Linked DNA regions of Actinopolymorpha singaporensis. The protein of the gene in region 1 interacts with the protein of each later gene in a pairwise test. Links are inferred from orthologs where the notes say so. Each region holds a gene or a part of one and is shown in the gene's direction. Other genes may lie near its edges. The genes, in order: dnaE and BLU27_RS02670.

Region 1 (7,238 bases):
GCGCCGCGCGGCTGGTCGTCCGTCCGGACGAGGAGCCGTGGACACCGGCCGAACTGGACGGCGTCTACCAGGAGCTGACCGGCGACGTCGCCCGCCTGGAGGAGGAGCTGCACTCCGCCGCCGACGACATCGCCGACCTGCTGCGCGACAGCGGGGACGGCGCCGGTGACGACGAGGCCGACACCGGGTCGAAGACCTTCGAACGCGAGCACGAGATCTCGCTCGCCAACAACACCAGGGACATGCTCGCCCAGACCCGCCGGGCGCTGGCCAGAATCGACGACGGCACGTACGGCGTGTGCGAGGGCTGCGGCCAACCCATCGGCAAGGCTCGGTTGCTGGCGTTCCCTCGTGCGACACTGTGCGTGTCATGCAAACAGAGGGAAGAGCGTCGCTGAACGACGCCGACACAGATCGCCGCCTTCGGCGCCGCCAGCTCGGGCTCTTCGCCGCGGTGGCGTGCGCCGTACTGGCCGTCGACGTCGTGACCAAGATCGTCGCCATGTCCCAGCTCGCCGACCGGGAACCCATCCGCCTGGCCGGTGGGTTGCTGACCCTGGTGCTGGTCCGTAACTCCGGAGCCGCCTTCGGCCTGGCCGAGGGCTACACGATCATCCTGTCCCTGGTGGCGCTGGCCGTCGTGGTCGTCGTACTCCGGCTGTCCCGCACGCTCCGGAGCACTCCGTGGGCGATCGCGCTCGGACTTCTGCTGGGTGGGGCGTTCGGCAACCTCTCCGACCGGATCTTCCGGGAGCCGGGTTTCCTGCGCGGCCACGTGGTCGACTTCCTGGCACTGCCGCACTGGCCGGTGTTCAACGTGGCCGACGCCTCGATCTGCACCGCCGCCGCGCTGATCATCGTGCTGGCGATGCGGGGTCGCCGCTGGGACGGCACCGTCGAGGAGTCCGGCCGCCGCCGGCCCGAGTCGCAGAAGCCCGACGGCAGCGCCCGGCAGGCGCACGAGCCACCACGCACCACCGGGACGGCCGTCGACGAGCCGGCGCTGAGGGAGGCGGAGTGAGCGTGACGGCCGCCACCGGAGCGGCGGACCGGCGCGGGCTGCCGGTGCCGGAGGGCCTGGAGGGTGAGCGCCTGGACGCGGCCCTGGGCCGGCTCTTCGGGCTGTCCAGGACCAAGGCCGCCGAACTCGTCGAGAACGGCCTGGTCCGAGTCGACGGCGAGGCGGTGCCCAAGTCGGAGCGGGTGAGTGCGGGCGCCTGGCTGGAGGTCGAGCTTCCCCGCCCGCAGGAGCCGATCGCTCCCGTCCGGGTGGAGGGAATGCGAGTCGTCCACGACGACGCGGACATCGTGGTGGTCGACAAGCCGATCGGCGTGGCGGCGCATCCCAGCCCGGGGTGGCGGGGGCCGACCGTGATCGGTCACCTGGCCGCCGCCGGTTTCCGGATCACCACGTCGGGCGCCGCCGAACGCCAGGGTGTGGTGCACCGGCTCGACGTGGGCACCAGCGGCCTGATGGTGGTGGCGAAGTCCGAACACGCCTACACCGTCCTGAAGCGGGCGTTCAAGGAACGCGAGGTGGAGAAGATCTACCACGCGCTGGTCCAGGGCCATCCGGACCCGAGTCGCGGCACGGTGGACGCGCCGATCGACCGGCACCCCACCCACGACTACAAGTGGGCGGTCGTCGCTCACGGCAAGCCGTCGGTGACCCACTACGAGACGCTGGAGGCGCTGCGGCACGCGTCCCTGCTGGAGGTGCACCTGGAGACCGGGCGTACCCACCAGATCCGGGTGCACATGAGCGCGATCCGGCATCCGTGTGTAGGTGACCTGACCTATGGCGCGGACCCGGTGCTGGCCGGCCGGCTGGGGCTCACCCGGCAGTGGCTGCACGCGGCGAGCCTGGGGTTCGAGCACCCGGGGACGGGGGAGCGGGTGACGTTCGAGTCGCCGTACCCCGACGATCTCGCCCAGGCGCTGGAGCGTGCCCGCGACGACTCCGAACGTTCCAGGTGACGAGACGATCGTCTCGCCATGTTGAACGCCGTACAGCACGCTACGTAGCGTGGACGAGTGCACCGACCCGTGATGGACCAACCGGTCGCCGCGCTGACCGCCCGCCCCCTGCCGGCGTCGCTGCCCGAGGCCCGGGCCGCGATCGACGAGGTGGACGCCGCCCTGGCCGCCCTGCTCGAGTACCGCGCAGGGCTGACCGAGCAGGTCCAGCTCCTCAAGCCGGTCGGCGGAACCGCCGGCCGCGACCCGGACCGGGAGGCGGAGATCGTCGCCGGCATGGCCCGGCGGGCACCCAGGCTGGGCGCGGAGCGCCTCCGCCGGATCATGACCGCGGTGATCGAGGAGTCCCTCGACCTCGCCGAGCGTGGCGCCGCGACCACCCGTTGATCACCATCGGCGGGCTGCCAACGGCCAACCAGCGGCCAGTTCCGCCGCTAGCAAAGGTTGATCACGAACTCGTCGGCGGGGCGCCGTTGCCCTTACGTGCAAGGGCAATAGAGTCGGACTCTCACTTGTTGGCGAAGCGCCGCCGCCCTTCCCCCGGCCGGCGCCCAACGCCTTCGGCGTCGGCGCAGACAGGAGGCGCTTCTCCCTGATGTCGGACTCGTTCGTCCACCTGCACGTCCACACCGAGTACTCCATGCTCGACGGCGCGGCGAAGCTCAAGGACATGTTCGCCGAGGCGCAGCGGCTCCAGATGCCGGCCGTCGCGATCACCGACCACGGCAACCTGCACGGGGCGTACGACTTCTACACGCGGGCGACGGCGGCGGGGATCACGCCGATCATCGGCCTGGAGGCCTATGTCGCCCCGACCTCCCGCTACCACAAGGCGCCGGTCCGCTGGGGCCAGCAGCACCAGAAGGGCGACGACGTCTCCGGTGGCGGCGCGTTCACCCACATGACCATCTGGGCGCGGGACGCGGTCGGCCTGCACAACCTGTTCAAGCTGCAGACCAGGGCGTCGATGGAGGGCTTCTTCCGCAAGCCCCGGATCGACCGCGAACTGCTCGCGGAGTACAGCCAGGGCCTGATGGCCACCACCGGCTGCCCGTCGGGGGAGATCTCCACCCGCATCCGGCTCGGCCAGGAGAAGGAGGCGCTGGACGCCGCGGCCGACTTCGGCGACATCTTCGGCCGGGAGAACTTCTTCGTCGAGTTGATGGACCACGGCATCGACATCGACAAGCGGGCGCGGGCCGGCCTGGAGAAGATCGCGGGCGAGCTCGGCCTGCAGTACGTCGTCACCAACGACTCCCACTACACCTACGAGCACGAGGCGTCCGCACACGCCGCGCTGCTGTGCGTGCAGACCGCGTCCACGCTGGCCGCGCCGACGTTCCAGTTCGAGGGTTCGGGCTACTACCTGAAGTCCGCGGAGGAGATGCGGGCGCTGGACGACTCCGAGGCCTGGCAGGCCGGCTGCCGTACCACCCTCGCGATCGCGGAGCGGGTGGACACGGCGGGGATGTTCGAGTTCAAGAACCTCATGCCGCGGTTCGACATCCCCGAGGGCCACACCGAGGAGTCGTGGCTGCGGGAGGAGACCTGGCGGGGCATGGACCGCCGGTTCACCGAAGGGTACGACGAGACCTACCGCAAGCAGGTGGAGTACGAGCTCGGGATCATCATGCAGATGGGGTTCCCGTCGTACTTCCTGGTCGTCGCGGACTTCATCATGTGGGCGAAGAACAACGGCATCGCGGTGGGCCCGGGCCGTGGTTCGGCTGCGGGCAGCCTGGTGGCGTACGCCCTCGGCATCACCGACGTCGACCCGCTCCGGCACGGCCTGCTGTTCGAGCGGTTCCTCAACCCCGAACGCGTCTCGATGCCCGACATCGACATCGACTTCGACGAGCGTCGGCGGGGCGAGGTGATCCGCTACGTCACCGAGAAGTACGGCGAGGACAAGGTCGCCCAGATCGCCACCTTCGGAACGATCAAGGCGAAGGCCGCGATCAAGGACTCCTCCCGCGTCCTCGGCTATCCGTACGCGCTCGGCGACAAGATCACCAAGGCGATGCCGCCGGCGGTGATGGGCAAGGACATCCCGCTCACCGGGATCTTCGACTCGAGCCACCCCAGGCACAGCGAGGCGGGGGAGGTCCGCGCTCTCTACGAGCAGGACCACGACGTCAAGAAGGTCATCGACACCGCGAAGGGCCTGGAGGGCCTGATCCGCCAGACCGGCGTGCACGCGGCGGGCGTGATCATGTCGGCCGAGCCGCTGGCCGACCACGTGCCGCTGATGAAGCGCGAGGCCGACGGTGCGGTGATCACGCAGTTCGACTACCCGACCTGCGAGACGCTCGGCCTGCTGAAGATGGACTTCCTCGGGCTGCGCAACCTCACCATCATGGACGACGCGGTCCGCAACATCGAGATGAGCCGCGGCGAGCGGATCGACCTGCTCAGGCTCCCGCTGGACGACAAGGCGACGTATGAGCTGCTGAGCCGCGGCGACACGCTCGGCATCTTCCAGATGGACGGCGCCGGGATGCGCTCGCTGCTCCGGTTGATGCGGCCGGACAACTTCGAGGACATCTCCGCGGCCAGCGCGCTCTACCGGCCCGGGCCGATGGGTGCGAACTCCCACACCAACTACGCCCTCCGCAAGAACGGCCAGCAGGAGATCACGCCGATCCATCCCGAGCTGGAGGAGGCCTGCGAGGAGATCCTCGGCCCGACGTACGGCCTGATCGTCTACCAGGAGCAGGTGCAGCGGCTCGCCCAGAAGGTGGCCGGTTACTCCCTCGGCCAGGCCGACCTGCTCCGCAAGGCGATGGGAAAGAAGAAGAAGGAGGTCCTGGACAAGGAGTTCGGGCCCTTCAGCGAGGGCATGCATGCCCGGGGCTACTCCGACGCGGCCGTCAGGACGCTGTGGGACATCCTCGTCCCCTTCTCCGACTACGCGTTCAACAAGGCGCACACCGCCGCGTACGGCCTGGTGTCGTACTGGACCGCCTACCTCAAGGCCAACTACCCGGCCGAGTACATGGCCGCGCTCCTCACGTCGGTCCAGGACGACAAGGACAAGATGGCCATCTACCTGAACGCCTGCCGGCGTTCGGGAATCAAGGTGCTGCCACCCGACGTCAACGAGTCCGCGGCCAACTTCACCCCGGTCGGCACCGACATCCGGTTCGGGCTGACCGCGATCCGCAACGTCGGCGCCAACGTCGTCGAGGCGATCATCGCCGCGCGCGAGGCGAAGGGCAGGTTCGCCGACGCGAGCGACTTCATGGCCAAGGTGCCCGCCACCGTGTGCAACAAGCGGGTGCTGGAGTCGCTGTCCAAGGCGGGCGCGTTCGACTCGCTCGGTCATCGCAGGCGGGCACTGGTGGCCTGGCACGAGGACGCGGTGGAGTACTACATCGACCAGAAGCGTCAGGAGGCGATCGGCCAGGACTCGCTGTTCGGCTTCGGCGGGGACGACCAGGCCGACGTGGCCGCGCTGATGTCGCCCCAGGTGCCCGAGATCGGGGAGTGGGACAAGCAGACCCTGCTCGCGCACGAGCGGGAGATGCTCGGGCTGTACGTCTCCGACCACCCGCTCTTCGGCATCGAGCACGTCCTCACGAACGCCTCCGACTGCACCATCGGCACGCTGCTCGCCGACGAGGACCGCCCCGACGGCTCCATCGTCACCGTCGGCGGGCTGATCACCTCGATCACCCGGAAGATGACCAAGCGGGGCGACGCGTGGGCGATCGTCACTCTCGAGGACCTCGAGGGTGGCATCGACGTGATGTTCTTCCCGTCGACCTACCAGCTGACCGCCCTGCAGCTCACCGAGGACGCCGTGGTGGTGGTGAAGGGCCGGCTGGACCGGCGTGACGACGTGCCCCAGCTGATCGCGATGGAGCTCTCCGTACCCGACATCAGCAGCGACCAGCAGACCGGGCCGTTCGCGATCTCCCTGGCCCGCGAGCGGTGCACGCCGCCGGTGGTCGACCGGCTCAAGGAGATCTTCTCCACCCATCCGGGGATGACCCAGATCCACCTGCACCTGAGGTCGGAGACCAAGACGATGGTGATGAGGCTGGAGGACCGCTGGCGGGTCACGCCGTCGACGGCGCTGATGGGTGACCTCAAGGCACTGCTCGGGCCGGGGTGTGTCCGTTCCTGAGAACGCCGGTACGCCGGGGAGCCGAGTCCCGACCAGGCACCGGGGGAGCGTGCGTAGGATCTGGGGCGGTGAGCACCACGTACCCGGCTGACGCGACTCCTCCCGGCCCTCGGACTCCGCCCGACCGGGCGCCCGGTGCCGCGCGGGCGTTCTGGGTGATCGCCGTCGTGCTGGTCGCGGCGGGAGCGATCGCCGGGCTGGTGTGGGCGTGGACCGCCCCGTCGCCGCACGTGGCGATGACCATGACCGAGCTAGGCCCCTTCCCGAACGACGAGGAGCAGGCCGCCCGCCTAGTCTCGATGGACGGTTGGTACGCCGCGCTCGGCGCCGGCACCTCCCTGGTCCTCGGTACGGTGCTGGCCACGCTGTTCCTGCGGCACGGCCTGGTCACGGTGGCCGGGCTCCTGGTGGGCAGCGTGCTTGCGGCGGTGGCCGCGGTCGTCGTCGGCAGCCTGGTGGCCAACGGCTCGCTGATCTGGTCCTGGGATCCGCACGCCTCGCCGGGCACCGCGCTGTCGGCACCCCTCACGTTGCACGCGTACGGCGTGCTCGTGAGCTGGCCGCTGGCCGCGCTGGCACCCGTCATCCCGCTTGTCTGGCTGGGCTCTGGCCGGGACGGCGAACCCTCCCGGGTTATCCACAGCCAGCGCGACCGGAGCCGGACCCCCGAGGCGCCGATGCGCTAGTTTTGCGTCCGAATCGGCCACTTAGTTCGGCCGATTTCGTGTCTGCAAAGCTCAGCCAAGGTTTCGCGGCCTCGGTTCCGCGACCTCGGTTCCGTCACCTCCGGGGGTGCCCTCATGTCCGACGACCGCACGCCACCTCGCGATCCCGACCGTCCGGGCCCGCCCGGCGCAGGCGGGGCATCGCCTCAGTGGCGACCGGGCGGCCGACCACCGGCGCCGCAACAGGGCCCGCATGGGCAGCAGCCGCCGCGTGGTCCGCAGCCGGGGCAGCACGGGCCGCGGCCGGGGCAGTACGGTCCGCAGTCCCCGTACGGCCAGCAGCCTTCGCGGGCACCCCAGCCCGGTCCGGGCGGACCGGCCCGGCAGGCCCCGTACGCCCAGCAGGCCGGGGCCGCCGGAGCTGCCGGTGGGTACGCCGCCGGCGGACAGGGCGGTGGTCAGGATGG
Region 2 (6,027 bases), 4.7 Mb from region 1 along the record:
GGGCACCAGGTCGTAACGGCGGTGGAGTTCGACGTCCACCTGCCGCCAGGAGTCCTGGACGAGGTTGCGCTGGCTGACGAACCGGTTGTAGGACACCACCCCGCCCGCGACGACCAGCACGACGAGGACGACGGCGGCGGCAATCCAGATCACGAGGACCTCGTTTCAGCGGCGGGCCGGACTCGTCCGGGACAGTAGGGCTAACTACCCCAGGCCGAGGTCGGTGAGTCCGTAGACGTACCGGTAGGGCAGCCCGGCCGCCTCGACCTTCGCCTGCGCACCGGTGCTCCGGTCGGCGAGAACCGCCACCGCGACCACTTCGGCGCCCGCCTCGCGCAGCGCCTGCACCGCGGTGAGCACCGAGGAGCCGGTGGTGGAGGTGTCCTCCACCGCGAGCACCCGCCGGCCGGCCACGTCAGGTCCCTCGATCCGGCGCTGCAGGCCGTGCCGCTTCTCCTCCTTGCGGACGACGAAAGCGTCCAGCCGCCGGCCCTGCGCCGCCGCCGCGTGCAGCATCGCGGTGGCCAGCGGGTCGGCGCCGAGCGTCAGACCGCCCACGGCGTCGAAGTCGAGGTCGCCGGTGAGCTCCAGCATCTGCCGTCCGACCAGCGGCGCGGCAGCACCGTCGAGGGTGATCCGGCGCAGGTCGATGTAGTAGTCGGCGGTCTTCCCCGACGACAACGTGACGGTCTCGCGGACGATCGCCTTGGAGGTGATCTGGTCGAGGAGTTGCGAACGCTCACTGGGCACGGCGGCAAGCTTAGGGCGTGTCCCGCGGCTCGGGCGGCGAGGCCTGTCCCTGCGCAGTAGGCGTCAGCGCCGGCGCATCCGCACGCCGCGGGCGGCGGCTCGCACCAACGGCCGCGGCGCGTATCGTGCGGCACCGGCGACCATCTGGTAGCGGGTCGTCGGCACCACCACCGGGCCGGCCCGGCCCGAGTCCAGGTGGCGCAGGGTGGCCTCGACGACCTCGGGTGGGGTCAGCCACATGAAGTTCGGCAGTCCCCGCACGCGCAGGCCGGACCGCTGGTGGAACTCCGTACGCACGTAGCCCGGGCACACCGCGAACGCGCGCACACCGGTGCCCCTCAGGTCGTTCGCGACCCCCTCGGTGAACGTCGTGACCCAGGCCTTCGCCGCGCCGTAGGTGCCGTACGGCGCGAACCCGGCCACGCTGGAGACGTTGATCACCGCACCGGTACGGCGCGCCAGCATGCCGGGCAGGGCCGCCTTGGTGAGCCGCAGCACCGCGACGACGAGTACGTCGAGAAGGCGTTCCTCGTCGTCGGAGCCGCTGTCCAGGAAGCCTTCGCCCAGTCCGTAACCGGCGTTGTTGACCAGCAGGTCGACCGGCGGCTCGCCGGTGCGCAGGCGTTCCTCGACCGTACGCAGGTCGGCCTTGTCGGCCAGGTCGGCCGGGAGGACCTCGCAGTTCACCCCGAACCGGCCGGAAAGCTCGGTGGCGAGAGATCCGAGCCTGGCCCGGTCGCGGGCCACGAGCACGAGGTCGAAGCCACGACCGGCGAAGGCCTCGGCGTAGGCGCGGCCGAGGCCGGCGGTGGGTCCGGTGACGAGAGCGGTAGGCATGGTCTCCGGACTCAGACGCGCAGGCGCCGGGTCGTGGTGAACCAGGGGCGGGCGGCCGGCAGCCACAGCATCACGGCCGCCGCGGTACCGGTGAGGAGGAGGGCGAGCCCCACGATGGAAAGGCCGGTCAGGACGGTGTTGAAGACGTTCGCGACCGCGAGGACCGTGGCGACGACCCGGGCCCGGGGCTGCCCCTTGCCGTTCATCACCGCCATCAGGATCCACAGCGCCACGGCCAGCACGCCGAACACGACGTACAACGTCAGGCTGGTGTTGACGGTCGCGTCGATCTTGTCGGGGGTGAGCGGCTGCTTCTGCCCGCGGAGCATCTCGCGGGCGTCGTTGGCGAGCCGGTCGCGGGAACCGAACACCGCGATCGCCGACACCGCCGACAGCGCGGCACCGAGATACATGAGGTAGACGGCGAGCTGGACGACGCGGGGACGCTCGGCCGGCCGCGCGGGCGCGTCCTCCTCGCCGCGAGGCCACGCGGGCATCGGTGGCATCCCGGACATGCCGGAGGCCCCGGACCTGCCGGACGTGCCGGAGGTCCCGGACGTGCCGGGCCCGGCCGAGTTCGTCTCGCTCATGCGGACCTCCTGGTCGTGTGTCCTCATCCTCGCCAACGCGGGTACGCCTACCGACTGCCACCATGCCATCGGTGCCGGTCGCGGCGCGCGACCGACCCCGGACGGAGCCCCGCTCGCGCATCCGCCGGATGCGCTGCCGGTGGCCGCTCCAGGCTGAGCGCGGCGGCTTCCGGCAGTAAGGTCGGTCACCGTGACGCACCCACGGATGGCCGCCCGCCTGCAGGGTCTCGGAACGACGATCTTCGCAGAGATGTCGGCGCTCGCGCTGCGAACCTCCTCGATCAACCTCGGCCAGGGCTTCCCCGACACCGACGGCCCGACGCGCATGCTGGACGCCGCGGTCGACGCGATCAGGTCCGGTGACCACAACCAGTACCCGCCGGGCATCGGCATCGCCGCCCTGCGCGAGGCGGTGTCCGCGCACCAGCGCCGCTTCTACGACCTGGAGTACGACCCCGACACCGAGGTGCTCGTCACCGCCGGCGCGACCGAGGCGATCGCGGCCGCGCTCCTGGCCCTGGTCGAGCCCGGCGACGAGGTGGTCGCGCTGGAGCCCTACTACGACTCCTACGCGGCCGGGATCGCGATGGCCGGGGGTCGGCGCGTACCCGTCACGTTGCGGGCGCCGGACTTCCGGCTCGACGTCGACGCGCTGCGCGCCGCGGTCACCTCGCGGACCAAGCTGCTGCTGGTCAACTCACCGCACAACCCGACCGGGACCGTGCTCACCGCGGACGAGCTGGCCGCGATCGCCGAGCTCGCCGTCGAGCGCGACCTGCTGGTGGTGACCGACGAGGTGTACGAGCACCTGTCCTACGACGGCGCGCCGCACATCCCGCTCGCGACGTACCCCGGAATGCGTGAGCGGACCGTGACCATCTCCAGCGCCGGGAAGACGTTCGCCGTCACCGGCTGGAAGATCGGTTGGGTCTGCGCCACGCCGCCCCTGGTGGCCGCGGTGCGCACCGCCAAGCAGTTCCTCACCTACGTCTCCGGCGGGCCGTTCCAGCCGGCGGTCGCCGAGGCGCTGGCGTTCGGTGACGACTACTACGACGGCCTGCGGGCTTCCATGCAGGGGAAGCGCGACCTGCTCAGCGAGGGGCTGTCGTCCCTCGGGCTGGACGTGTTCGTGCCCGGCGGGACCTACTTCGTCACCACCGACGTACGCCCGCTCGGCTACGACGACGGCGTGGAGTTCTGCCGAATGCTGCCCGAACGCTGCGGCGTGGTCGCCATCCCGCACGAGGTGTTCTACGACGACAAGCAGGCCGGGCGGCCCCTGGTGCGCTGGGCGTTCTGCAAGCGGGACGAGGTGTTGTCGGAGGCGGTGGAGCGGCTGCGGTCCGGCCTGCGTGGCGGTCCGCGCTAGGGATCCTCGGCGGCCGGGCCGACGGGCTCCCTCGGGCCGTCGGCGTACAGCCGGGTGACCTCGGCGGCACTGCGCACCATCAGGTCCCGCAGCTCCGGTGGTTCCAGCACCTCGAGGTCCGGGCCGAACCGGAAGAACTCCATCCGCGCGTGGGTGGGCGTCTCGATCGGCAGCGTCGCGCGCACCCACCCGTACTCGTCCGGCGGCCCGGCGGTCTCACGCAGCGCCCGGGCCGCGTGCGGGCCGAGGTAGTACGGCACCAGGTCGCGGGCCAGCGGTGACAGCCGGACCACGGCCTCGGAACGGAACAGCCGGGCGCGGTAGTCCTCGGCCCAGGCCGCCCAGTAGGCGGCGAGGTCGAAGTCGGCGGCGCGTTCGAAGCGGTCCGGCCGCAGGGTGAGCGCGCGGATCCGGCCGACCCGGTAGCTGCGGAAGGCGCCGTCGACGCGGGCCGCGACGTACCAGACTCCGGTCTTGAGGACCAGGCCGTACGGCTCCAGCGCGCGGGTCACCTCGTCCCGGCCCCACGGCTCGTAGCGCGCCTCGACCAGCTGCTGGTTCCACACCGCCTCGGCCAGCGCCGCCAGGTGCTCGGGCCGTTCCACCTCGCGGAACCAGTTCGGCGCGTCCAGGTGGAACCGCTCCCGGATCCGGCCGGCGCGCGAGCGCAGCTCCGGCGGCAGCGCGGCCAGCAGCTTCACCTGCGCGGCCGCGAGCACCGAGCCGAGGCCGAGCTCTGCCGCCGCGTCGTCCGGGATGCCGGCGAACAGCGACTCCGCCTCGTCGCCGGTCAGCCCGGTGAGCTTCGTCCGGAACCCGCCGAGCAGCTGGTAGCCGCCGGCCGGGCCGCGGTCGGCGTAGACCGGGACGCCGGCGGCCGACAGCGACTCGACGTCGCGGTAGACGGTGCGGACCGACACCTCCAGCTCCCGGGCCAGCTCGGGCGCGGTCATCCGGCCGCGGGTCTGGAGCAGGAGCAGCAGGGACAGCAGTCGACTGGCGCGCACCTCCGCTCCTTCCATCCCTCGAGTCCTGGGCTCGGGCGCTTCGTACTCCGGTCCGGTCCCCGGGGCGTTCGTTGGAATGTTCTCGTACGTACCTGACAGTACGTGGCAGGTATCCCGGCAAGGGTTGGCCACGTGCCCGGCGATGGGCATGAGCATCAACGACGAACCAGGGAGAACCCACCCATGTCAGCCTCTTCGAACGCTCCGGCGCCCAGCACCCCGAGCGCGACCACCGTTACCGCGAGCGCGGCCGGCGACCGGCGCGCCGGCACCGAGCCGGGCGGCACGTTCGCCTCCACGGCGTGGGAGGAGACCCGGCCCGAGCCGGACGAGGAGTCTCCGCGGGTGGCGCACGCGTACACCACCAACACCTTCACCGGCGCGATCGACGGCACCGGCACAGCTCACCACGTGATGTTCTACGGGCCGGGTGAGGGGCAGTGGGGCGCCGGCCGCTACCACGGCTACGAGAAGGTGACCGGCACCGTCGGCGGGCGTACGGGCAGCTTCGTCCTCGCCCACGACGGCGCGTTCGCCGGCACGACGGTACGCGCCGACTGGACCGTCGTGCCCGGGTCGGCCACCGGCGAACTCGCCGGTCTGCGCGGCCGGGGAAGCTTCGTCGCCGAGCAGGGTGTCGGTGCCGTGGTGTACACATTCGACCACACGTTCGACGAACGGCAGCACTGAAACCGACAGCCAGACCGCCGGAGCAAAGGAGCCCCGCGATGAGTGACACCGTCCGGCCCGAGCCGGAAGCGCAGCACGATCCCGCCGGCGAACAGCCCGCCGGCCAGTCCACCGCCGAGTTGTACGACGCCTGCATGGCCCGGACCGCGGCCCTGCTTCGCGACGCCGACCCGAGCACGCCCGTCGACGCCTGCCCGGGCTGGACCGTCGAGGCGCTGGCCGCGCACCTTGCGGGGGCGCTGGCCGACTTTCTTGCCCGGCGGTTCGACGTGGCCGACGGCGACGACTTCGGGGAGCGGACCGTGCGCGAACGCCAGGGGCAGGCCGTGGCCGAGTCGCTCGCGGAGTGGGAGCGGCACCGGGCGCGCGCCGGCGACCTGCTCGCCTCGCCGATGGGTGGTGTTCTCGTCGCGGAGGTCGTCTCCCACGAACAGGACCTGCGGTGCGCCCTCGGGCGACCCGGTGCGCGTTCGGACCAGAGTGTGCGGGCCGGCCTGGACAGGCCGCTGGACCAGATCGACCAGCGGCTGCGCCAGTCGGGCGGGCCGGCCTTCCGGCTGGTGATCGGCGACGAGGAGCAACGGATCATCGGTGAGGGCGAGCCGGTCGCCACGCTGCGGGCGTCGGCGTACGACCTGCTCCGCACGATCGGTGGCCGGCGCACCCGCGACCAGGTGCGCGCCATGGACTGGGACGGTGACCCCGAGCCGGTGCTGGACTCGCTGGCACTGTTCGGGAGCTACCGCGACACTCCGTTGCGGGGCGAGTAGTCCGGCCCGGGCCG

Evidence for each region.
Region 2: the proteins of dnaE (region 1) and BLU27_RS02670 interact in binary tests that used the Escherichia coli proteins (3 or more experiments, as listed by UniProt). The link is inferred for Actinopolymorpha singaporensis from one-to-one orthologs.

The regions. Positions count from the first base shown.
Region 1 is NZ_LT629732.1:5,263,922-5,271,159, reverse strand. What follows is about bases 2,227-6,306. They hold dnaE (DNA polymerase III subunit alpha), read left to right. Parts: upstream 2,227-2,572; coding sequence 2,573-6,106; downstream 6,107-6,306. Other genes in these bases: BLU27_RS23590 (hypothetical protein), read left to right, coding at 6,175-6,306; BLU27_RS23600 (chorismate mutase), read left to right, coding at 2,227-2,364. In the rest of the region: BLU27_RS31010 (TraR/DksA family transcriptional regulator), read left to right, coding at 1-398; lspA (signal peptidase II), read left to right, coding at 371-1,021; BLU27_RS23605 (RluA family pseudouridine synthase), read left to right, coding at 1,018-1,977; more of BLU27_RS23600, read left to right, coding at 2,035-2,226; more of BLU27_RS23590, read left to right, coding at 6,307-6,792; BLU27_RS29315 (hypothetical protein), read right to left, coding at 6,844-7,238. UniProt on the Escherichia coli protein: DNA polymerase III is a complex, multichain enzyme responsible for most of the replicative synthesis in bacteria. This DNA polymerase also exhibits 3' to 5' exonuclease activity. The alpha chain is the DNA polymerase catalytic subunit.
Region 2 is NZ_LT629732.1:581,369-587,395, forward strand. What follows is about bases 1,596-4,464. They hold BLU27_RS02670 (pyridoxal phosphate-dependent aminotransferase), read left to right. Parts: upstream 1,596-2,382; coding sequence 2,383-3,546; downstream 3,547-4,464. Other genes in these bases: BLU27_RS02660 (hypothetical protein), read right to left, coding at 1,599-2,177; BLU27_RS02675 (helix-turn-helix transcriptional regulator), read right to left, coding at 3,543-4,464. Also shown: BLU27_RS02645 (LemA family protein), read right to left, coding at 1-153; pyrE (orotate phosphoribosyltransferase), read right to left, coding at 205-750; BLU27_RS02655 (SDR family NAD(P)-dependent oxidoreductase), read right to left, coding at 814-1,587; more of BLU27_RS02675, read right to left, coding at 4,465-4,553; BLU27_RS02680 (DUF3224 domain-containing protein), read left to right, coding at 4,737-5,243; BLU27_RS02685 (maleylpyruvate isomerase family mycothiol-dependent enzyme), read left to right, coding at 5,282-6,013. UniProt on the Escherichia coli protein: Shows aminotransferase activity with methionine and histidine as substrates, and to a lesser extent also with phenylalanine.